Regions from separate parts of the Halotolerantifilum yawarlongkerapense genome, predicted to be linked through region 1. Evidence: riboswitches for the same ligand, from Rfam matches in the RefSeq annotation. Region 1 holds a riboswitch; the other holds the start of a gene.
What was found. Region 1 has a riboswitch for cyclic di-GMP ahead of ACULM0_RS01560 (GspE/PulE family protein). Riboswitches for the same ligand answer to the same signal wherever they lie in the genome.
Positions count from the first base shown of each region.

Region 2: it holds a riboswitch for cyclic di-GMP, as region 1 does, so the genes downstream of both, ACULM0_RS13140 (EAL domain-containing protein) here and ACULM0_RS01560 (GspE/PulE family protein) in region 1, are expected to answer to the same signal.

Region 1 is NZ_CP199719.1:303,429-316,048, forward strand. It holds gene ACULM0_RS01530 (DUF7305 domain-containing protein) at 1-802, opposite strand, end outside; gene ACULM0_RS01535 (type II secretion system protein) at 843-1,211, opposite strand; gene ACULM0_RS01540 (O-antigen ligase family protein) at 1,243-3,087, opposite strand; gene ACULM0_RS01545 (competence type IV pilus major pilin ComGC) at 3,320-3,679, opposite strand; gene ACULM0_RS01550 (type II secretion system F family protein) at 3,736-4,950, opposite strand; gene ACULM0_RS01555 (type IV pilus twitching motility protein PilT) at 4,966-6,024, opposite strand; gene ACULM0_RS01560 (GspE/PulE family protein) at 6,034-7,713, opposite strand; cyclic di-GMP riboswitch class I at 7,773-7,862, opposite strand; gene aroE (shikimate dehydrogenase) at 7,961-8,785, opposite strand; gene udk (uridine kinase) at 8,883-9,503, opposite strand; gene ACULM0_RS01575 (peptidase U32 family protein) at 9,507-10,736, opposite strand; gene ACULM0_RS01580 (O-methyltransferase) at 10,733-11,392, opposite strand; gene mltG (endolytic transglycosylase MltG) at 11,407-12,411, opposite strand; gene ACULM0_RS01590 (ribonuclease J) at 12,454-12,620, opposite strand, start outside.
Region 2 is NZ_CP199719.1:2,672,640-2,685,259, forward strand. It holds gene ACULM0_RS13105 (sodium-translocating pyrophosphatase) at 1-284, shown strand, start outside; gene rnr (ribonuclease R) at 361-2,484, shown strand; gene smpB (SsrA-binding protein SmpB) at 2,530-2,985, shown strand; RNA gene ssrA (transfer-messenger RNA) at 2,989-3,347, shown strand; gene ACULM0_RS13125 (sensor domain-containing diguanylate cyclase) at 3,671-5,266, shown strand; gene ACULM0_RS13130 (exodeoxyribonuclease III) at 5,378-6,208, shown strand; gene fsa (fructose-6-phosphate aldolase) at 6,465-7,106, shown strand; cyclic di-GMP riboswitch class I at 7,344-7,429, shown strand; gene ACULM0_RS13140 (EAL domain-containing protein) at 7,498-11,244, shown strand; gene ACULM0_RS13145 (molybdopterin-dependent oxidoreductase) at 11,329-11,994, opposite strand; gene ACULM0_RS13150 (hypothetical protein) at 12,392-12,620, shown strand, end outside; gene ACULM0_RS13155 (hypothetical protein) at 12,573-12,620, shown strand, end outside.

The DNA.
Region 1 (12,620 bases):
CATCACCTTCTACGTAGAGATGAGTGATAGTACTCGGGCCTTCACCGGTCCATGAAGGATTGGGTACAGCAACTAGCCCACCATTTTTAACAGAGATCGAATCAGCTTGATAAATGTATTCGTTATCGCTATTGGTCAAAGCTATGGGTAGATTAACGGTTGTCCCATTAATATCCTGAACCGTAGAAGTAATGTCAATAGCCCCGGCCGGGATGTTTACCAGAGGAATCTCCATTGTTGTATCTGTGATTTCATCTCCAGTGACAGTTACTTTGTTCGGATCTATCCCAATGCCGCCTGTAGTTTTTGTAGCAATACTCCCTGTAATCGTAGCCCCATTAGCATTTCCATTGTTTGGACCAATATAATGATCTCCAACGATCGCATGGTTCAAAACTTCAGGCGTGCCTGTTGTTCCTTTAGTGAGGAGTAAGCTCGCATCTTGTGTTACTCCGTTGTGTGTTGCGGTAGACGTGATGTGAATAAGAGTGGCATTCGAAGGATCCTGCTCGACTGACACAATAAAATTTCCATTCCCAATCTGATTGTTACTATCAGAAGTCTTTCCAATCAAATTGTCTGCATCGCCATCATCATCAGCCACCATGTAATCCGCGATAGCCTGAGCACCTGATCGAGCGATGTAATAAGCTTGAAGTTTATCTTCATTCCGATTAGTGAATCGATTCTCGGCCACGCTCAAATTTAGAAGCGCAGTACCCAGGATCATGAGAACTACCATAACGATCAACGTCATAATAAGCGTATAACCGCTCTGCTCATTTCTCAGTTTCTTTAACATCTTCATCACCTCTGTGATTCTGATTGAAGGACGTACCTAACTACTCAGTTACCCCAGGTAGTACCGATACAACACCATCACTATCAATTCTCACAATATACTGCTCTCCAGGTGAAGGTTCTCCAGCCCCCACAGTCACCCCACTAGGCACTTCCGGCCATCCATCAATATAGCCTGAGAGAAGGTCTCGATCGTTTGTTTCATCTACTACCACATTGGGGTTTTCTGAACGAAAGATCTCAGCAGATTCCATAAGAACTCTCACGTTGTGTTCATGAGCAACAGCGCCAGCTTCTCTTGGAAACATCCCAAGGCTGAGCATTGCAATGGTGGCCAGGATTCCCATAATCCCGATGACGACAATCAACTCAACCAAGGTAAATCCTTTGTGATCTTTCTCTTGATTCATTGTCAGTCACCTCCATGGGTACCAATGAAATCTACTTCATGTATGTCTGCGAAAGATAAGTTATTCTTTCCTTGTGGTATGAGATTTCCTCATCACTCGAGAAGCCAGTGGATAATTTCATCCTCAAATCATGCAACACGATCAGTTCAAAAACACGTGTTTCGAGGTCTGTTTGTGAAGCTCTCTTCAATGCAGGTTCTTCTAGTGACAAGGCTTGATCGACGAATGCCAAAGCTTCTTCTCTTCGATTAGTCTCCAAATACAACGTAATCAAATCAAAGTATCTGCTAAAGATAAAGGTATTATATTCAACACCTAATCGAAGGTGTTTTTCTGCTAAATCAAGCTTCCCTTGTTGTCTATATAGATTACCCAATTGTTGGTGCATACGACCATCTAACTGTACGATGTCTACAGCTTTTCTCATCTCTTGAATAGCTAGGCTCAAAGTTTCGGGTTTTTTGTCAGTTTCATATAAAGCTCTATAGTTATCACTATTCAGCATGTACCCCATACCGTTAATTGGGTAAAATCGATTCACTCGATCGAACAACGCTATGGATCTTCCGTATTGTTCGTGAGCTGTTAATTGCATCGCGTCTTGATAATAATGTGTAGCAGCAAGATGCCACGCCGAGAGTGAAATACCCAACATCAGAAAAAAGCTTAATCCTAATTTCTTGAGAAGCGAGGACTCTTTACTCACCTCTATTGGCAAAAGTCTACCTAGCACTGCAAAGAATAAGATAGTAACAGCTGGAAAAGTAAAGGAAAAATCCATTCCAATGTGCAATAGAAATGCTATGATCGGTGCGATCAAGTGCTTACTATCACTGACCACTCTGCTGTTAGAAATCTTCTTGACTACCGATACGAAAAAAGCGAAGGCTAATGTAAGTCCTACGAGTCCTAATTCTGCTGCAAACTGCAGATACTGATTATGTGCAAATCGCGAGTACCATTCATTGGAACCGTACTCTGTGAAGTAGGTTAAGAAATAAGTCCCTAGTCCGTGTCCAACAATGAGTTTACCTTTGAATACATCGTAAGCGACTCTCCAGAACTCCAAACGACCCGATGAAGAAGACTCAAAGGATGAAGTGCGGAGCAAAGACTGCGTGATATCAAATCTAACAAAACCCATTTCTTGTAAAATAGCTCCTGTCCACATGATTCCTTGGGTCAGGATAAGCGCAGAAATAATTATGATTACTGTGTTTCTAAGTCGCTTGAAAGTTTCTTTGGAATCCCGGTTAAAAACCAACATGAGCAATCCAATTGAACTAGCAATAAGGGAACCGCGTGAACCGGTTAAGAAAAGTGCGCTCATCAAGATCAATGACGCGATCCATAAACTCCGCTTACCGTCTGTAGAATACCTTCCCCAGGATACTAAGAAAAGCATCCCCAAATAGATTCCAAAAGGATTGGGATTCGTAAAGGTACCCATGATCCGCATCGGTTGAACGAATACATACTCTAGGATTCCGAAGATTGCGATGGCACATCCGGTAAAGATCACTAGCTTGCCAAGAGAGTAAGTCTCATCATAGGTCAGACCTCTAGCGAGAAGAAAAACCAATACATAGAGAGATAATTGAAGTCCTTCAATAAGTGTTCTCGTGGGCTGAATCGACCAAAAGATACTGATAAGTCCATATCCAACAAATATCGAAGCTATTGCTGTTGTCCGATCAAACGACCATCGCCGAGACTCTTGAGAAATCCCAATCAAAGAGAGAAGTCCCCCGATTATCAACACCCAGAAAACAATACTATGGTCAAATCCGGCATTAAAAAGTGGAACCAGTAAAACAATAACCCCTAATGCGACGACGTGTATCCGGTTCTCGAACTGACTGATCACTTCCCCCACGTATCATCGCTCCTATAATGTGTTCATGCCATACAACGAAAGGACGATTCCTTCATCCCCTCGTTGGATGGCACGAGCCATCCAATGTTCTTTCATTTCTTCCTTATCGGGGTCAGGCCCCTTAATGGAAGAAACTTTTCCGTCAAATCGTGCCAAGTACTTGAATAACATCTTCTCAGCAAATCAGCCGAAAAGTTGCTTCACCAAAAGTGCCAGTCTCTGAGATCAGATGCTAGTTTTCAAAATCATACTCCCAAGTGTCTCCATCAAATGATGTAGTTAATACTCCACCAGCTATACTATATGTAGCTGTAGCTGGAGTTGTTGGTACCCCACCATCCAAATATCCCGTAAGATTATTGACGGCGGTAGGCCAAGTGCCCGCTTCAGAAAAATACATTTGAGCAGCAGACACTAGAACTCTATGGTTGGATTCTGCAGCGCGAGACTCAGCTGAATCACCGAACTCACCCAACCTTGGCACAGCAATCGCTGCCAAAATCCCCAAAATAGCAATCACCACAATCAGCTCGATCAGTGTGAAGCCTTTCCTCTTCTTGTTCTTTCTCCCGAATACTTTGTACATGTTCATCTCTTTTCCTCCCTTTCAAGTTATAGGTGTAATTTTGTATATCTTAACGTTATCTGTTAGATGGTCTGCAGCATATCAAAGAGCGGCAGCATCATGGAGATAACGATAAAACCAACGATGAGTCCCATGACGATGATCATGAGGGGCTCGAGTAGTGTGACCATGCGCTGGAGGGATGCCTCCAGCTCGTCGTCGTAAAAATCTGCGGTCTTGCCCAGCATCTCCTCAAGTGCACCGGACTCTTCCCCGATCCCCACCATGGAAATCATCATGGGTGGGAAAATGTCCATGCGCTTGAGCAGTTTGCTCAGGCTCGTCCCCTTCTTAATATCCTCCGTCACCCGCTCCAAGCGCTTGATGACCACCATGTTGCCGGTCACCGTGCCCGAGGCTTCAATGGCCTCCACGATCGGGATCCCGCTACCGATCAGCGTCGACAATGTTCTCGTGAACCGCGAGGTCGCGATTTTCTTCAAGGAAGACCCGATAATGGGGAGTTTCAGAAGGATTGAATCCACCCGGAGCTTACCCTCCGGCGTCTTTATGTAGTTCCGTACAGCATAGACGATCCCTCCGATCGCCAAAATATAGAGGCACCAAAAACGCTGGATCGAATCGCTGATTGCGATCAGCACCCGCGTAGGCGCCGGAAGCGGTACCCCTGACCCCTCGAACATACCGATAAAGGTCGGCATCACGAAGGTTAAAAGGAAGATCACCACGGTAATCGCAAAGATGCTGAGGACCGCCGGATAGACCAGCGCACCCTTGATCTTGGCATTGATCTTGGTCTCCTTGTCATAGTGGGCCGACATCTTGTCCAGCACACCATCCAGGTTACCCGTCATCTCACCGGAGGCCACCATACTGATGAGCAGCGGCGGGAACACTTTCTTGTGCTTTTCCATGGCAATGGATAGCACCTCACCCGTCCGGACATCATTGGCCATCTCATCAAGGGATTCACTCAGCGTCTTGTTCTCCGACTGCTCCTCCAACACTTCAAGAGACGTGAGGAGCGGCATACCGGCATTGAGCATCGTGTACAGCTGCTTGGTGAATACCGCCAGGTCCTTGGACTTGACCTTAGGAAGGAACAGCGTCATTTCCGCCACATCCATACCCTCTTGTTCTACACTTTGGACCCTGACCGGTGTATGTCCCCGAGAACGGAGGAGACTGAGCACCTCATCCTTCGTCTCGGCCACCTGGTGGCCTTCTACCACCTCGCCTCCTAGGTCCACTGCCTTGTACTTGAACTTAAACGGCAAATCATCACCCCCTTATCACTGGTAGCCGACCTGACGCAGGATCATATCGCGGTCGATCGCAAACTTGTGGAGCGTATCCCGATCGATGGTCCGTGATCGGTAGAGATCGATGAGCGAAGCATCCATCGACTGCATCCCGTACTTGGACCCCGTTTGGATCGCCGTGTCCATCTGATGGCTCTTGTTGTCTCGGATCAAATTCTTGATGGCCGTTGAGCCGATCATAACTTCAAAGGCCGCCACACGACCGCTCCCATCCGCCTTCGGGATAATCTGCTGGCTCACCACCGCCTCGATCACACTGCCCAGCTGGACGCGAATCTGCTGTTGCTGGGCCGGTGGGAAGACATCGATAATCCGGTCGATCGTCTTAGCCGCCCCCAGGGTGTGCAGGGTACTGAGCACCAGGTGACCTGTCTCCGCCGCCGTGATCGCCGTCGAAATCGTCTCCAGGTCCCTCATCTCACCCACCAGGATCACATCGGGATCTTGACGAAGTGCCGCTCGTAGAGCCTCGGCAAAACTATCGGTATCCGTCCCGATCTCCCGCTGGTTCACGATGGACCGGTTGTGCTTGTGCAGGAACTCGATGGGATCCTCGATGGTGATCACATGCTCGTTCCGGTGTTCGTTCATGTAATTGATCATGGCTGCCAGTGTCGTGGACTTACCACTGCCCGTTGGCCCTGTCACCAAGATCAGCCCCCGCCTTTTCATGCACAGGTCCTTGATCACCGGCGGCAGGTGAAGGTCCTCCATCTTGGGGACCTCGAGCCCCACGATGCGAAGCACCATAGAATAGCTTGCCCGCTGCTTGTAGACATTCACCCGGAAGCGACCGATATTCTGGATTGCAAAAGAAAAGTCAAGCTCTCCCTTTCTTTCGAACTCTTCAATCTGCTCCCTCGTCATGATCGAGAGGACCAGATCCTTCGTCTGGATTGGAATCAACTTCTCTTCGTTCATTCGGACCAACTGTCCGTCCACCCGCATCACCGGTGGTGAGGCCACCGTGATGTGCACATCCGAAGCCCCCGCGTTGATGGCCTGTTGTAGAATCTCCTGGATCGTCATTGCTGGCACCTACCCTTCCATCTGGTACGTTACTTTGACCATTTCCTCCACCGTCGTGACACCTTTCATCACCAAATCCCTGGCCGATTCCTGTAGCGTCTTCATCCCCCGCTTGATGGCATGATCCTGTAGCTCATCCACACCGGCGTTCCGGTTGACCAGCGACCGGATCTCCCGATCGATGTGCATGATCTCGTGGATCGCCGTCCGCCCGAGATAACCCGTTTGGTTGCAGGCATTACAACCCTTGCCCCTCCGTACGGTCACCGGTTTATCGATCTTGAGGATCTTCATCTCCTCTTCCGTGGTGGCATGCTTCTCACCGCACTTGGGACAGACCATCTTGACGAGACGCTGGGCGACCACGCCCACCACTGCCGAGGAGACCATGTAGTTCTCGATCCCCATGTCCACCAATCTCGATACCGTGCTAGCCGTATCATTGGTGTGGACCGTGCTCAGCACCACGTGACCGGTGATGGCCGCCCGTATGGCGATCTCCGCCGTCTCCGTGTCCCGGATTTCCCCCACCATGACGATGTCGGGGTCCTGGCGGAGGATCGACCGGAGGCCACTGGCGAAGGTAAGCCCCGCCTTGGTGTTCACCTGCACCTGGTTCACCCCGTCGAGCCGGTACTCCACCGGATCTTCCACCGTGATGATGTTCTTCTCTATTTGATTGAGTTCCTTCAGCACTGCGTAGAGGGTCGTCGTCTTCCCACTCCCCGTGGGCCCCGTCACCAGGATCAGTCCCTCGGGGGACTTGATGATCTTATCGAAGCGCTCGAGGTTGTACTCGGTAAATCCCAACTCCCGCTTGTCCACCACGATCCCGCTTCTGTCGAGCAGGCGGATCACCACCTTCTCCCCGTAAACCGTGGGAAGCACGCTGATTCGCATGTCGATAAAATTATTGTCAATGATCGTCTCGATCCGCCCATCCTGCGGGATGCGGCGCTCCGAGATATCCATCTTACCCATGATCTTGATCCGCGTCACCAGCGCCGAGTGTGTCGCCTTGGCGGGACTCATGACCTCGCGTAGTTCCCCGTCCACCCGGTAGCGGATGCGCACGTGCTTCTCGAATGGTTCGATATGTATATCCGAGGCTTTCACCTTCACCGCCTGGCTGATGACCGTGTTCACAAGCCGCACCATGGGCGCGTTCGTCACATCGTCATCCTCCAGTTCCTCCTCGTCCTGGAAGATCTGGTGCTGGGCCTTGAAGTCCTCTACCGCCTTCTCCGCCGCGTCGCTGGCATCGTAATAGCGATTGATCGCGCGGATGATATCACCCTTGGCACTGATGGCCACCTCTACCTCCATGCCCGTGGTGATCCTGAGGTCGTCGATGGCGATCATGTCCAGAGGATCGGCCATGGCCACCATCAGCTTCCCGCGCTTGATAGCCACGGGGATTACCGTGTGCTTTGAAGCCAGTGATTCCGAAATGAGCTTCGGCGCCTTGGCATCTAAAATAAACCTGTTGAGATTAATGTGGGGAATCCCCAGCTGAAACTCCAGCACCTCCAGGATCTTTTCCTCCGTGATGGCATTGTCCTCGATCAGCTGTTCACCGAGCTTGAGACCTGAGATTTTCTGCGCAGCAAGAGAAGCTTTCAGTTCCTCTTCTGTGATCAGCCCGTGATCCACCAGGAGATCGCCCAATCGTAGTTTTTTCTTCGCCATGACGCCCACCCCATTGATTACCGTTTACATTAAGATAACGAAAAAAGCCGCAGAAAAAAATCCGCAGCAGAACCATCGTAGTCGAGCATTTCGACCGTAGACTTCGAGCTTTGCGTCGCCGCCTTTCGACGGTTTTGCCAAATTTGGTAAGAATGAAATTAAGGTTTCTTAATACTTATCATTATAAGCCGATTACCAGTTAGTGTAAAGATATTATGTCAATATAATGGAATGCGTTCAAAATAATTTAAATAAACGCAAGATAAGACTCCAGGGGGACTGAGGTGTCCGTCCAGATGCCCATACCGGCCGCCGCCTGACCCACCAGCATGTGGAGTCCGTTCGCCACAGGATGACCACTTGCGGCCGCTTCTTTTAAAAGCAGGGTACGCTCCGGATGGTAGATCAGATCCACCACCATGGCCCCTGCCTTCAAGTCATCGATTGAAACGGGTATCTGGTCTTCCATTTTGCCCATTCCCACCGGAGTGGCGTTCAGGAGCAGATCCACCTCAGGGGCGTAGTCACCAAAGGACGTCAGATCCCATCCTGTGACCGCCTGATCAGCAAAACGTTCCAGCATGTGCCGGCGCTTCTCTTCCGTGCGACTGAAGACCCGGACTTCTGCGGCGTCAAGCTGTAAGAGCGCCAGCACAGCGCTTTTCGCCGCACCACCAGATCCAAGGACCGCTACCTTCTTCCCCCGCACTGTAAAACCGTGAGAGGTCATTAGGTTTTTGATACCCACTGTATCTGTATTGAAACCAATCAAACGACCCTCTTCCCAGCGGATTGTGTTCACACTCCCGAGCAAGGCCGCGTCGCCTCGAATCTCGTCGAGGTAGGCGATGACCCGCTCCTTGTGAGGTGAAGTGACATTGAGACCACCTATGCCGATCGCCCGAAATCCCGCGATCGCCTGTGACAATTTCTCAGGTTGCACCTCGAAGGCCAGGTAGATGCCGGAAAGGTTAGCTGCTTTCAAATAGCCATTATGTAACTGCGGGCTGATCGAATGGGCCACAGGGCTTCCGATGAGTCCGTAGAGTGGTGTGCTGCCGTTAATCTGCATAACGATCTCCCTTCTGCTCTATTTCTCCTCGCTCTCTGCTTGCATCATACCACAATCACAAGTAAAGCTGGGTTAAAAAAAAGCCAAAGACTGAAGATCAGTCTTTGACTATAGATCGAACCTTGGCCACCATGATATCGATGGCCACCTTGTTGTAACCGCCCTCTGGTATGATCAGGTCGGCGAATTTTTTCGTGGGCTCTACGAACTGCTCATGCGCCGGTTTCACCGTGGCCAGGTACTGGCCGATGACGGACTCCAGCGTACGCCCGCGTTCGTTGATATCGCGCGTGATCCTGCGGATAATGCGCACGTCGGCATCCGTCTCCACGAAGATCTTGATATCCATTAGATCGCGCAGGTCCTCGTCCTCCAGAATCATGATCCCCTCCAGGATGATGATATCCCGGGGGTAGATTCGCTTGGTCCGCTTCTCGCGGTTGTGCTCGGAGAAGTTGTAGATGGGAGCTTCAACGGGGTGGCCCGCGAGGAGCTCTTTCAAATGCTGGACCAGAAGCTGGGTGTCGAAGGCCAGGGGATGGTCGTAATTCGTCTTGATGCGGTCTCCATAGTCCAGATGGCTCTGGTCATTGTAATAAGCATCCTGCTGGATGATGGAAATGTTGGTCTCCGGTAGGGACTCGAAGATAGCTCGCGCCACCGTACTCTTACCGGAACCCGTCCCACCAGCAATACCGATCAATAGGGGTCTACTCATCCGCTAGTCCTCCCTTTTCATCCGAAGCAGATCCATGGGGGCCACGGGCTGGTCCATGGCCATCTCAAAGATCATCTGGGGATGGGGCACCGACTCGATCGCCGTGCCCTTGTCGTCGTAAAGTGCCGTCACCACCTGCTCGAAGCCCCGGTAGTCCGGTCCGATGACCTCCACCGTGTCGCCCACGAAAAAGCGGTTTCGCTGTTCGATGGTCGCCACACCGCGCTCGGCATCGTAGGCCTTCACCACGCCCAGGAAGTCGTAGTCCCGGATGTAGCTCGAGGTATCGTAGTGCTGGTCCTCTTCATCAGGGCGTTTGAAGTAAAAGCCCGTGGTGAACTTCCTGTGTGAGACCTTGGCAATCTCCGCCAGCCAGTTGGGCTTGGTCTCGAAGGCATCTGGATCCGCAAAGTAGGTATCAAGAGCCTCCCGGTAGACCCGCACCACGGCCGCCACGTAGTAGAGGCTCTTCATGCGACCCTCAATTTTGAGGCTGTCGAGGCCGCTCTCCATGAGCTCCTTCACGTGGTTGATCATGCACAGGTCCTTGGAATTGAAGAAGTAGGTCCCCTTGTCGTCCTCCACCACTTCGTAGGCTTCACCGGGCCGCTGCTTCTCCACCAGTGCGTACTCCCAACGACAGGGGTGAGCACAGGCGCCCTTGTTGGCGTCTCGACCGGCCATGTAGTTGGAGAGCAGGCACCGTCCGCTATAAGCGATGCACATGGCCCCGTGGATGAAGGCCTCCAGTTCCAGGCTCTCCGGGGTCTTGTCCCGGATCTCCCAGATCTCGGTCAGGCTCATCTCCCGCGCCAAGATCACGCGCTCGATCCCCTGCTTGTGCCAGAACTCCGCCGACTTGTAGTTGGTATTGTTGGCCTGGGTCGACAGGTGGAGGGTCAGGTGGGGGGCTTTTTCCTTGACGTACAGCAGGGTCCCCGGATCCGACAGGATCACGGCATCAAAGGGAATGTCCTGGATCTCATCGATATAGGACTCCAGCGCTTCGATATCCTCGTTGTGGGGGATGATGTTGAGCACCAGGTAGACCTTGCGCCCTAGCTCGTGAGCGTAGGCCACGCCCTCGGCCATCTCGTCGAGGGAGAAGTTCTTGGCGCTGGCGCGCAGACCAAAGATCTCACCGCCGATATAAACAGCATCCGCACCGTAGTGCAGCGCCACCTTTAGTTTTTCGAGATCGCCCGCCGGAGCGAGCAGTTCAGGTTTTGTCACGTTGCGTCACCGCTTTCTCTTTGTCTATGGGAAATCGCCACCCCATCGCCCATGGGTAGCACCGTGGTGGTGAGCTCGGGGTGAGCGTAGAGATAATCCAAATAGCGTCGCATGCGCTTGACGATGGTCTTCTTGCGCCGGACCACGTAGGCATCCGATGCGATCATCCCTTTGTAGAGCACATTGTCCGACAGGATCAGGCCGCCGGGTGCCAGGTGGGGATAGGCCCGGTCGAAGAACTTCCGGTAGTGGCCCTTGGCCGCGTCGATAAAGATCATATCGAACTGGCCCTCCAGGGCCTCCAAGTGGTCGAGGGCCTCCCCTTCGAGCTGGGTGATCTGGACCGGTCCGTCGTAGGCCGCCACATTGGCCTTGGCCCGCTCCAGGTAGGGGGCGTAACGCTCGATGGTCACGATCTCCCCTTCTGGCATATTGTGGGCCATGACCAGGGTGGAATAGGCCACCGCCGTGCCGATCTCCAGGATCCGCCTAGGGCGGTGCAGGGCAAGGAGAAACCGGAGGAGCCCCGCTACCTCCGGTTCCACGATGGGGACCCTATCTTCTTCTGCTCGCGCCCTCAGGGACGCGAGAAAAGGCTCCTCGTCGGGTAGAAGCCCGTCGAGGTAAGCCGTGATCTCCGGGGCCACCATCGTCATCGAGGGTGCCCCCATCACTCGTTCACCCGTGCCTTGGCCCGGTTGTGATCCGCCAGATTCGTCGTGAAGACGTGGGAACCATCGTCCTCGCCCGAAACCACGAAGTAGAGGTAGTCCGTCTCCTCCGGGTAGAGGGCCGCACGGATCGAGGCTTCCCCGGGAGACGCGATGGGCGCCGGGGGAAGACCCGCGTGCTGATAGGTGTTGTAGATCGAATCGATCTCAAGGTCCGCGTAGAGGAGCCGTTCCTTCCGCTCGCCCAAGGCGTACTGGATGGTCGCGCAGGACTGCAGGGGCATACCGATCGCGATCCGGTTGTAGAAAACGCTGGCGATCGTGGCACGCTCATCGTCACGCTTGGCCTCGCGTTCCACGACAGAAGCCATGGTGATAAGTTCGCCCAGGGTCATCTCCCGCTCGTCGAGCACCGCCCAATCTTCAGGGGCAAAGACCTCGCCGAAACGCTTCAGCATCCGGGTGAGAACCTCTTTCTCGTCCGTCCCCACCTCAAAGGTGTAGGTGGCCGGGAAGAGGTAGCCCTCGAGCAGGTGGTCCCTATCGAGACGATAGAGATAGTCGATCCCCTCGAAGGTCGCCGTGGCCAATAGGTCACGGTAAACCTCGGCCGAACCAAGGCCCGCCTTCTCGAGGCGGGTCAAGATTTCCTCGAGCTCAAGGCCCTCGGGAATGGTCACCTTCACGGTTTCCACGTAGACGTCGCCCTCCACGAGGGTCTCCAGGATTCTTCTGTTGTCCATGGCGCGGGACAGACGGTAGGTACCCGCCTGCATCTTGCCATCGGCCTCGAGTTCCTTGGCCTTCATCTTGAAGATCTGCATGCTCTTGATCAGACCAGCCGATTTGAGATCCTCGGCGATACGTGTCGTCGAAGCGCCCGCGGGCACCTCGAAGGTCACCAGCGAATCGTCGGTCGGATCCACAGGGGCGGCCGCTTCATCCACGGCCGAACACCCTGTCAGGGTCAACAGGAGCACCAGCATCAGGAGCCACTTTCTCACCGTATCATCCTCTCTTGCTTATCGATCCTTGGATGCGGGTCCTCAGACCTGCATCACGATGGGCAGGATCATGGGATTCCTGCGCGTCTTCTTATAGAGATAATCGCTCAGGGCACGCTTGGTCACGTGCTTGAGCTGAGACCATTCCTTGTTGTTCTTGGCCAGGCTGTCCTTGATCGCCTTGTCCACCACGGCGCGAGCACCCTCCA
Region 2 (12,620 bases), 780 kb from region 1:
AGGCACTTGGCGGCATGCTGGCCGGCGCCCTTGTCACGGGTGTCGTGATGGCGATCTTTATGGCCAATGCCGGTGGCGCGTGGGACAATGCGAAAAAATACGTTGAAGAAGGTCATTATGGCGGAAAGGGCTCCGACACGCACAAAGCGGCTGTCGTGGGCGACACTGTTGGCGATCCCTTCAAGGATACATCTGGTCCTTCGATCAACATTTTGATCAAGTTGATGACCATCGTATCCCTGGTGTTCGCTCCAATCTTCCTGATGTTTGGTCCTTATCTGTAAGAAACGAGCTCCCGATCCGGGAGCTTTTTTCGTGTAAAGAGCAACTATTGGGTATATATAATCCGAGGTGATTGATGTGATAACAAAAGAAGCAATAGTCGATGTGATCAAGGCATCCACACGACCTTTATTTGCGAAGGAAATCGCGGCCGAGCTTGCCCTCGAGCCGGGTGAGATGCCTGTTCTCGAAAAACAGTTGGAGGCACTAGAAGCCGACGGCGTCCTCATGACCACTTCTAAGGAGAAGTACGGTCGCCCTAGTTTCTTTGGTTTTGAGTCGGGCGTCGTTCAGGTGGCGCAGAAGGGATTTGGTTTCCTGCTCGTCGAAGACGGAGAAGACATTTTTATCCCCCGCACCCACCTCAACGGTGCGATGAATGGCGATACGGTAATCGTAAAAGTCTACAGTGAAGACAGTAACGGCCGATCGCGGGGTTTTGTGGAGCGCATTGTCAAACGCTTCAAAACAGAAGTTGTCGGCGTCTTCGAAAAGACCAAGAATTTTGGTTTTGTGATCGTGGATGACAAGAAATTCCATATGGATATTTTCGTCGGAGGTGGTGGCACCAAGGGTGCCGAGACCGGAGATAAGGTGCTCGTGGAAATCATCAAATGGCCGACCGATGGGAAGAAGCCCGAGGGCATCGTGCGGGAGATCATCGGTAAGGCGGGCGACCTGCGGACGGAAAGGGATGCGATCATCCGTAAATTTGATCTGCCCGATGCTTTCCCCAAGAAAGTACTCAAGGCCTCAGAGCAAATTCCCGACACGATTCCTGCCGAAGAACTCGAAAAACGCAAGGATTTTAGAAACCACGCGATCGTGACCATTGATGGCAAAGATGCCAAGGACCTAGATGATGCCATAGGAATAGCGCGCAGAGATGATGGTCATTACGACCTGAGCGTCCATATAGCCGATGTCAGCCACTATGTGACCGAGAACAGCATCCTAGATAGAGAAGCCCTTGAGCGGGCCACCAGCGTCTATCTCGTCGATCAGGTGATCCCGATGTTACCCGAACGGTTATCGAATGGGATGTGTTCTTTGAATCCCAATGTGGACCGGTTGGTCATGTCACTCGAAATGGTAGTTACCCCCCAGGGAAAAGTGAAAAGCTACGAGCTTTCCAAGGGTGTTATCAACACGGTGATGCGGCTGAACTACGAAGAGGTGGCCGATCTGATCGAGGGGAAAGCATCTCCCGAGGATGTTAAGCGTCTCGAACCTGTTCGCGCCTCACTTGAGCAGATGGCCGAGCTGTCTCAGATTCTCAACAAGATGAGAGAACAGCGCGGTTCGATTGATTTCGATTTTACCGAGAGCTACATCGATACCGATGAAGAGGGTTATCCCGTTGTGATCAGAAAACGTGAACGCAGGATCTCCCACCGTTTGATCGAGGAATTCATGCTGTTGGCCAACGAAACCGTGGCCGAGCATATGTTCGCCAAAGAGCTACCCTTCTTATACCGTATCCACGAGGTGCCCAGTCCGGATAAGATTGCGGAGTTCAGAGCCTTTATCCATAATTTTGGATACCAGCTCGAGGGCGATCCAAATGAGCTGAAGCCAATTGAGGTGCAGAACTTGCTTTCTAAGGTAGAGGGGACCCCCGAGGAGCACGTCATCAACCGCATGATGCTCAGGAGCCTCAAGCAAGCGCGCTACTCACCGGAAAACGAAGGACACTTCGGTCTGGCCGCAGAGCACTACACGCACTTCACTTCTCCCATCCGCCGCTATCCCGACCTACAGATCCACAGGATCCTTAGCGAGCAGCTCAAGGGAGACCTCAATCAGAAGCGAGTCGAACACTTTGAGAGAATCCTGCCCGAGGTGGCACAGATCACCAGTGCTAAGGAGCGCGTGGCCGAATCCTGTGAGCGAGAGACGGATGACTTCATGAAAGCCGTGTACATGCTCGATTACGTGGGCGAGGAGTTCGAGGGTATCGTTTCGTCGATCCTACCCTTCGGTATGTTCGTGGCTCTGGACAATACGGTCGAAGGACTTGTGGGCAACCTGTCCATGCAGGACTTTGAGTACAACGAGCTGTCCATGACCCTGCAGTCGAAAAGCACCAAGGCGGAGATCCACCCTGGCGATCACGTGACGGTACGTGTGACGAAGGTGAATCCCCTGCTTCGCGAAATCGACTTTGAACTGCTCGGGCACGAGAATTTGACAACATCTTGACCACACGGTATAATTAGCTTTGGAACTTATTTGAGGTGAAGACGGATGAAACTCATTGCCAACAACAAAAAAGCACGTCATGAATACTTCATCGAGGAGACTTTTGAAGCGGGCCTCGTCCTGACCGGAACGGAAATCAAATCCATCCGAAAAGGCGGAGCCAACATCAAGGAAGCCTATGCTGAGGTAGATGGTGAAGAAGTTTTCATCCACGGGATGCATATCTCACCTTATGAGCAGGGGAACCGATACAATGTGGATCCCATCCGCACGCGGAAACTGCTCCTCCGAAAGCGAGAGATTAAGAAACTCATCGGGGCGACGACCCGGCAGGGCTATACGCTCGTCCCTTTGAGACTCTATATCAACGATCGTGGGCTGGCGAAGCTCGAGATTGCTCTTGCCAAGGGAAAGAAGCTCCACGACAAACGCCGCGACATGGCTAAGCGCGATGCCAACCGCCGGATCCAACAGGAACTGGCCAGGAGGCAACGCGACTAACGCGGGGGCGTTTTGGTTTCGACAGGGGTATGGTTTCACGATAAGCGAGCCGTGTTTTCTGCCTGGGGTACACGCTAAAGAACTGGGCAACTCAAAATAAACGCTAACAATAACGATTTAGCATTCGCAGCGTAATCGCTGCATGATCTTGTGGGATTTCCCGCCCTCCCATAGGATCTAAAAAAAGCGCGGGGTACTTCACCTGGGACTTGTCCCGAGCCCTGGTGAGGACTTAGGGACTAGCCTTCCGCTTTGTTCGTCACTTAACGCCGCGGTTGGCGAAACTAAAGATGTGACTGCGCTCGGAGAAAGTCGTGGATAAGTGCCTTTGGACGTGGGTTCGAGTCCCACCGCCTCCACCAATTTCAACCACGTTCGGATGAACTTCCGAACGTGGTTGTTCTTTTTGTCTGAACAACCACCTTGTGAAGGGTAGAAGCCGTCACCGTGGGCCTATTAAAGAATACCGTGAGAAAACCCAGGGCTTTAATCGTGGGATGAGAGCGAGACTTAATTCTTGTATCAGTTGGCGTCGGAAACTGATCTAGGGCCACTGTCTCCTTGCACTAGGGGCGCCGGTCGATCGTGCCCCATGATCAAGGGCTCCAATGAACGATGACATTTGAAATGTAAAAAGGTATAATGAGATTGTGAAAAGCAGAACGATGCTCGCTCGGGAGGTTCTATGAGACGTAAAACCGTATTCTACCATTCCTTAACATTCAAGATGAGTGTGCTTGCCTCGGTGTTTTTTTTCGCGATCGTCAGTTTGCTACTTTTGAAGTCTTTCAATGACCAAAGAGAAATGATCCGCATGCAGGAAGACCATCTCAATCAAATAGCTGTCGATACCATTGAGCGACGATTCAAGGTCAGCTACCAAGTCCTCGAAACGGGTATCACGCAGATTTTAGCGAACCCTTCGGTGGTCACTGCATTTGCCAATAGAGATCGGGAGGCCCTGTCGGACTTGGTGACCCCTTCCTTCGAGAAATTGAAATCTGCAGGGGTGACACAGTTTCATTTTCATCTTCCCGACAACACGAGCTTTTTCCGGGTGCACGTCCCGGATGCTTTTGGAGACGATCTGAGCGGTTACAGAAACATGGTGGTTCAGGTAAACGAGGATCCTGAGCATCCTCCGCTGCGAGGGCTCGAAGAAGGAATGCATGGTCTTTCCTTACGCTACGTGGTACCAATTTTTCATGAGACCCGGTTTTTGGGTAGCGTGGAGCTGGGGATGGAACTCGGCGAGCGCATATTGGGGATCTTTCAAAATGTAAGCGGTGGTGATTGGTACCTCTACGGGCTGACACCGGAAAGCGAAGAACTGATGCAGGGGACCCGTGAAACCGTACAGTTGACCTGCGAAAAGCCAGCCAACTATTTGGTTCAACTGAGTGAGGGCAAGCGGGTTGAAGTCGTAGAGCCGCCTTATTTGATCCAAATGATCCCACTGAAGGATTACAAGGGTGACTATCGATTTTATCTGAAACGGGTCTTCGAGAACAGTGAGCTCATCGGTCTGCAACAGGCGGCCCTTAAGGAGAACATCTACTATGGGGCTGGGATTTCGGCCCTCGGTTCCTTGTTCTTGTGGCTCACCATGCGGTACCAGCTCGCTCCTTTGACCTACCTTGAGAACAAGGTTCGTCTTCTGGAAGAGGGAATATTGGAAGAACCCATCGCTGTCGACGCCAAGGATGAGATTGGTTATTTGGCCTCGGCCATGGAGAAGATGCGCCGTTCCTTGCGAGAGCGTGAGGATAACTTGAAGGATTTGGGCTATCGTGATCCGCTGACAGGTGTGTATAATCGCCATTTTCTTTATGAGGAGATGGAGAGATTCAATCGTACGGCAGCCTACCCGATCACGTTGATCGTTGCGGACATCGATGATCTGAAAGTTGTCAACGACCGGGATGGTCACGCCGCCGGTGATGTGCACATTTTGCGCTGCGTGAAGCATATGAGCAGTGTACTGCGTGAAGAGGATGCGCTCTTTCGTGTCGGCGGCGATGAATTCGTCTTGTTGCTTCCTGAAACCAGTAGGGAGGTAGGAGAGAAAATCCTAGCCCGGTTAGAAGATCAGTTGGAGTCGGTGGACGGAGATGAAAATCGATCGGATCTCTCGATATCCTTTGGACTTGCGACCTGCGTAGATGCTTGTGATGTCCTTGAGGACGTGATCGCCTCTGCCGATCAGCAAATGTATGAGAAGAAATCGTGGAAAAAATTGCGTTGGAAAACCGTGGACAAGCTGGTGCACAGTGAAACGTAATGAGGATCCGTGCCCTCGCGGATCGTCCATCCCGCTGTTCAAACGACGTAGACGTTAAAAAGTATTCAGGAAATAGCTAACATCAGGACAAAGGACCCAAGGAGGAGTAAATTGAAACTGATCTCATGGAATATTGATTCATTGAACGCAGCCTTAACAAGTGATTCGAATAGAGCGGTGCTGACAAGGAAAGTACTGGATACGATCGTGAGCATGGATGCCGATGTCATCGCTCTACAGGAAACGAAACTACCGGCCAAGGGGCCCAGTAAAAAACATGAGGAGCGCTTGGCGGAGTTTTTTGAGGGGTATTCCTACGTATGGCGAAGTTCTCAGGAACCCGCCAGAAAAAGCTACGCTGGAACCATGTTTTTGTATAAAGACCATTACTCGCCAGAGGTCATCTACCCTGAGATCCAGGCCCCTGATACAATGGATCTCGAAGGAAGAATCATTACGCTGGATTTTGGAAATTTTTACTTGACCCAGGTGTACACGCCTAATGCAGGAGATGGTCTGGTCAGGTTAGAAGATAGACAAGTATGGGATAAGCAGTATGCGGCATATCTCCAGAGACTAGATCAGGAGAAACCGGTGGTTGCGACAGGAGACTTCAATGTAGCCCATCAAGAGATCGACTTAGCCCATCCCGATAACAATCGTCGGTCGGCCGGTTTCACAGATGAAGAGCGTGAAGGCTTCACAGACTTACTGGATAAGGGCTTCACAGATACCTTTCGATATCTGCATGGTGATGTGACGGGTGTTTACTCCTGGTGGGCACAAAGGGTAAAAACGAGTAAAATCAACAACTCCGGCTGGAGGATCGATTATTGGTTGGTGAGCGATCGACTGGCTGATCAGGTAGTCAAATCCGAGATGGTAGACTCTGGTGATAGACAAGATCATACGCCAACGATGTTGGAGATAGATTTCACCTAGCTTCAGGATCGGTCAACAGCAGGAAGATAGTGATGAACCCATGAACTGCATGCTCTCCTCATCGTCGACGATTGTCACCTGCAAACCGTCCACGGAGAGGGGAGCATTTTTTGTTCATCCTGATTTCTCCTATGGTCCGCGCGCAGGGCCCTGATCGGGAGAGATCGTCTAGGGTCGCGTGCTTAATCAGGGGTCATCTAGGGTATCTTTACAATGAAAACAAGGATTGTTTTTCTAGTAGAGGAGGCGTTTTTTTGTGAAATATTTTTTGGATACGGCGAATGTGGACGAAATCAGGCGGGCAGCGTCACTGGGTATTCTCGATGGGGTGACCACCAACCCCTCTCTCATTGCAAAAGAGGGAAGGGTATTTGAAGAGGTGATTCGTGAAATTGTGGAGATTGTCGATGGGCCGATCAGCGCTGAGGTGGTCTCCCTCGATGCCGATGGGATGGTAGAGGAAGCGCTGCCGCTCGCCGAGATCCACGAGAACGTGACCATCAAGGTGCCCATGACCCCAGAGGGTCTTAAGGCCACGAAAATCCTGAGCGGCAAGGGCATCAAGGTGAATGTGACCTTGATCTTCTCGGCCACGCAGGCTCTCGCGGCCGCAAAAGCCGGTGCCGCTTTCGTTTCGCCCTTTATCGGCAGACTCGATGATATCGGCGACGATGGGATGGCCCTGGTTGAGCAGATCGTGCGAATTTTCGAGACCCATGGTATCGACTCGGAGATCATCGTAGCCTCTATCCGACACAGGTACCATCTTACCCAGGCCGCGTTGACGGGTGCAGAGATCGCCACCATACCCTTCAAGGTGCTGATGGATTCCCTCGATCATCCACTGACCGAGCGGGGCATAGAAAAGTTCCTAGCTGACTGGGAAAGCACGAAATAGTTATCCGTTCAATGATTTTCATTTTGTACAACAATCGGAGGTCAAGCTCTGGTTGCCCATGATCAATTCTACGAGAGACTTACGCTCATTCTGACGAGCGTAGGTTTTTCGCTTTTCAAGCTAGGGGGATCGGGAGAAGAGCACGGAATTATGGCAAAGCGTAATATACATATGGCGTTATCGGGTTTATCATGGTAGTATAACCCTAACAACCCAGCGTGCAATCATGGATTAAAACATAGCATACGGCAAAATCATCGAAAGGTGATGACGCAAAGCCACGAGCCTACGTCTTAGAAAGATACGGTCGTCGGGTTGCTCGAGTATCAAGATACTGGCAACCCTAGGGTTGTCAATTTTTTTTTTGCTGAACAGTGAGGAGGGTTCAATTTTGGCATCAAAGCGAAGGGGCATTTTGGATAAATGGATGGGCCATCATCCTGATTTTGATCTCAAGGAAGGTTTTGAAATCTGGGCACAAGGTCTCCCCTATCCAGGGATCGTTTGTGATCCGGTGGGAAAGATCATCGATATGAACCAGGCTTTTGTTGACCTCATGGGTCAAACGAGAGAAGAGATGGAACTCCAGCGGATCTTCTGGTACCTACCAGAGGAGCGAAAGGAAGAAATCGATGCTTCTTTGAAGCATCTCCTGGAAACCAGACACCTGATCACATCTCTAAGAATGGGTCGACCGAGGCGCCTGATGGAGGTGACCGTGGTGCCCATCGAGAGAGAAGGGGAGCTGGTCGGTCAGTACTGGTTGTTCATTGTAAAAGAAGAAGGCCGGGAGAAAGAGGAGCAGTTGACTTTTGTACAGGAAGACAAGTCCATGTCCAAGGAGACGCCAAAGGTAGGCACTTGGACCTACGATTTTGAAGAGGAGGAGTTCTTCGCTTCGCAGGATACCTATCAGATTTTCGGACGGACGCCTGAAGCATTTGACGGTAGCCTAGAGAATGTGGTGGCTTTTCTAAAACCGGAAGATCGGTCGCCTTTTGTGGAAGCCATGAAAAAAAGCTACGAAGGCGTACCCCTGAACATAGACTTCGGTATCATCACGTCTTACGGCCGTGAGAAAATGATCCGTGCCAAGGCCGAGATGTTCTACCAAAAGGACCGGACACCCGATAAGATGATTGGTACGGTGCAGGATCTGACCGAGAATCTACTTATCGAGAAGAACTTCAATCTCCTTCGCGAGCATCTGATGAGAGAAGAACGATTTATCACAGGGGGGAGCTACCGAGTCAATGTCGAGAAGGGAACGGTGGAGGTCGGCGAAGAAGTACGGAGCATCTTCGGTTTGGACCCGGAGAAGAAGACCTTCGAGCGGACCGTCTTGCATGATCGCGTGCACCCGGAAGATCGGGAGCACTTGATTGGAGCCCAGCGGATCGCCAGCGCAAAGGATACGTTTGATATCGAGTACCGTATCGTCCAATCGGATCAGCAGATTCGTATGATCCATAGCCGCGGGGAAGGAGAGTTTGTCGACGGAGAGTTGGTCGCCATCGTTGGCGTGATCGAAGATATCACCCAGATGCACCGACTGAGAGACGAAATCGATCGCACCTACCGAGACCTGCAGGAAGCCCAGCAGACCTTTAGGATGGGGAGCTGGTCCATGGATTTAACCACCCAGGAGATCACCTGGTCCGAGGCAACCTTCAGAATCTACGGCATGGATCCGGAGGAGGGTGAGCCAAATTTCGAGCAGTTTCTCGAAAACCTCCACCCCGACGATCGAGCCTACGTACAGGAAACCATGGGGCAACCACCGATGATCAGTCCCTTTGAGATGGCCTTTCGGATCAAACGTCCCGATGGCGAGGTGCGCTACATCAAGCATCTCGTCGATGTGATCTACCGCGGGAAGACACCCGTGGCCATACGGGGTAACATACAGGATGTGACGGAGCAGAAGGAACTCGAGGAACGGGTGAAGAAATCTCAAGAAGAGATGGAGGGAATCCAGAAACGCTACCAAATACTCCTCGAAAATGCCAAGGATATCTTTGAGATTATCGACGAAGAGGGAAAGGTCATGTACATCAGTCCGACGGTTAAGAAGATGATGGGCTACCAAGATGCAGACATCCTGGGCCACTACATCTGGGAGTTCGTCGAAGGAGAGGAGAAGGGTCATCTCAAGCAACTGGTGGAACTGAGTCGAGAAAACCCCAGGAAGATTCTCGAGGCACCGGTAGAAGCGCATACGAAAGAGGGCAGGCACGTTTTTCTCCAGGTCACGATGAGCAACCACCTGAGCGATCCAGAGGTCCAGGGGATCATCTTGAACTGGAAGGACGTCACCGCCGAGAGCACCTTACAGCGGGAGCTACAGTATCTGGCTGATTACGATGAGATGACTGACCTCCCAAACCGTTCGTACTTCCAGAGAAAAACGACCGAGACCATCGAACAGAGCGGGCAGAAGGGCGATCGTTTCGGTGTCTACATGATCGATATCGATGGATTCAAAGACGTGAGCGATGCACTCGGTATGGGCGTGGGCGATGCACTCATCAAGAAAGTGGGCAAGGTGATCAAAGAGCGTTTTCAAAACGAAGAAGCTTTTCTGGCTCGCTACTATGGAGACCAGTTCGGTCTCCTCTTGGGGTGCACCGAAACACTGATGACCTGTCGTCTGGCCACAGAACAGATCCTTAGCATCTTTCACGAGCCCTTTCACATCGATCAGTACGAGCTCAATATCACAGCGAGCGTGGGCTTTAGCGTCTACCCTGACGATGGGGAAGAAGCCATTGAGCTGATCAAAAACAGCAACACGGCCCTCAATCGCGCGAAAAAGGAAGGCAAAAGCCGTTACCAAGCCTACTCCTCGCGGATGGACGTCAAGAGCTTCAAAGAGTTTTCACTGAGAAACGATCTGAAGCGCGCCATCGAAGAGAACCAACTGGTGATTTACTTCCAACCGATTCTCAAGCTGAACACAGGAGAAATCTTAGGCGTGGAAGCCCTGACGCGGTGGGAGCATCCCGAGTGGGGCCTGGTCAAGCCGGAGGAGTTTATCCCCATAGCCGAGAACACCGGCATGATCATCCCCATGGGCCAGTGGATCTTGGACAGGGTCTGCCGCTACTACCGAGAGTGGCTCGACAAGGGACTTCCCTTGGTGAAAATGGCGGTGAACTATTCTGGCGTCCAGTTCTTTCAGAAGAATTTCGTCGAGTACATCGTCAACACCCTGGCGGACTATAAGATCGACCCGCGCCAGTTCATCTTTGAAATTACAGAATCGGTGCTACTCGATCAAGGTCAGCAGACGGAGAACAATCTGAAAGTCCTGCGGTCCCTCGGGATCCAGATTGCCATCGATGATTTTGGAACGGGCTACTCCTCCTTTTCCTATCTGCATACCATGGATGTGGATATCCTGAAGATCGATCATGAGTTTCTCCACGACGTACCGGATGACGAGAGCCGCAAAAAGATTCTCAAAGCGATCATCGGTCTGGCGAAGGATCTGAAGATGAAGATTGTCGCGGAGGGCGTTGAGAACTGGGACCAACTGCTCTATCTCCGACGGCTCAACTGTCTGGTCGGCCAGGGGAACCTCTACCAGAGGGCCATACCCGCCGAGGCGATCGAACCTGTGCTGGCCAGACGGCGCATTCGACCGCAACGGGCCAACGATGCATCGGATCAGCCGGAAAAGGAGCGGAGGAAATCCTTCCGCGTCGAATTCTTGAGTTTGCTCGAGGCCGATATGACCATCCTCGAGATTAACGGCAAGAAGACCAATGTGGGGAACACCAAGTGCCTCATCCGCAATATCGGACCAGGTGGACTGTGTTTTTTAACGAACGTCAACTTCCCTTTGAAGCGTGATCTGATCCTTCAGTTTGGGACGGAGCTCATGGGTCAGGTGCTACGGGTACACGGGACCCCCGTATGGCGAGAGGAACTCGAGCTCGGCATTGTGACCTACGGTCTAGAATTTAACATCGACGAAAACGCAAGGATGAAACTCACGGGTTTGCTCAACCAGGTGCACATCCGCGTGAAGAATGATGTTGGGTTCAATGATGGTCGGTTCATCGCCACCTCCATTCGCACGTTCTTTCACAAAGAAGCGCCTCGTATGGAACGAGATGGAGAGCTAGAACTGTAGAGAAAAACCTAAGCGTGTGACGAACGAAGGGCCCCCGATCATCATGATGATCGGGGGCCCTTCGTCTGGGTACGCTTTTTTCGTCTAGTCCTGGATATCGGCTTCGTTGCTGTACCCCCTGCTCTCCCAGTACCCGAGGTAGTCGGGATCATCGGAAAGCTCAATTCCCGTTACCCAGCGTGCCCACTTGTACCCGAGCTTATCCTCGGCAACGACCATGAAGGGGAAGCCCATTTCGGCGGGTAGATCCAACCCGTTGGAGGCATGGGCAAGGATCAGGTCTCTGTCGATAATCGTCTCTAGGGGAAGGGAGGTGCTATAACCATCTGCAGAGTGAAAGATCACGGTATTTGCCTCCGGGGAAATCCCCGCCTCGTTCATGATCTCTTCTAGGAGCACGCCCTCCCAGAGAATCGTGGCATCCCAGCCTTCCACGCAGTACAGTGTGATGAGTCTCTGGTGGTGGTCGAGGTCCAGGACTTCATCGTAGGTGAGGTCGACCGCTTGGTCGACGAGACCGTTGACCGTCAGCGTGTAGCCGCTCATATCCACCTGCTGTACGCCCTTGATTGAATTGTCCCGCGGTCCGATAGCGGGTTCAAGGCGGGCCCCCTTGTACTCCCGGATCTCACTCTCCCGAAAACGATCGAGCGTTGCCCCGGAATAGCCATCCGCATCTGGGGTCTGTGTACAACCTGCGATGCTGAGCAGGGTTATCAGAAGAAGAATCCTTACGATCAATCTGTTCATGACACTCAACCTCCTATCCTGGAGTTAGGAAAAGCAGTGCAAGGGGTTCGTAGCAGCGAGGGCTCTCGATGACTATCTATTACCCGTGTGAGTCCCCGTCTAACGACCGGAGCCGACGATTTTACTGGGAGAGTGGTTTTGATCAGTACAAGGCCGTCTATCCCGAGACCATCATACGCGAGAGGGCGATGGGTTCGGCATGGTGGTTGTGGACGGAGAGAACTACCAGCGAGAGGATAGTCAGTCGTTTCACCCCAGATTGCTTTTTCGATTCGGGGTCTTGTCAATTTTGGTCAATGCCAGTTAATTGACAGACCTATCAGCGGATGACCCTAGCGGGTATACTATTCTCAAGTAGCAAGGATTTGACTAGGCGTGAGAAGGGGAGATGAAAGAGATGAATAGGGTTAGGGGATCTTCTGGTTTGGTCGTCGTCAGGATGACGACCTATTCAGAGGCCGTTGGCATCCCGGGAACGGATGCGGCGCTCTCGGTGGGGGGAGCTCGAGTGCACGCTGGAGAGCAAGCAGGAGATGCTGTCATCAGATACCTAGAGAGCATTGGAGGAGGTGAAGATCATGTACTGTACCAACTGTGGGACCTTCATTCCCAATGGGCAGACCTTA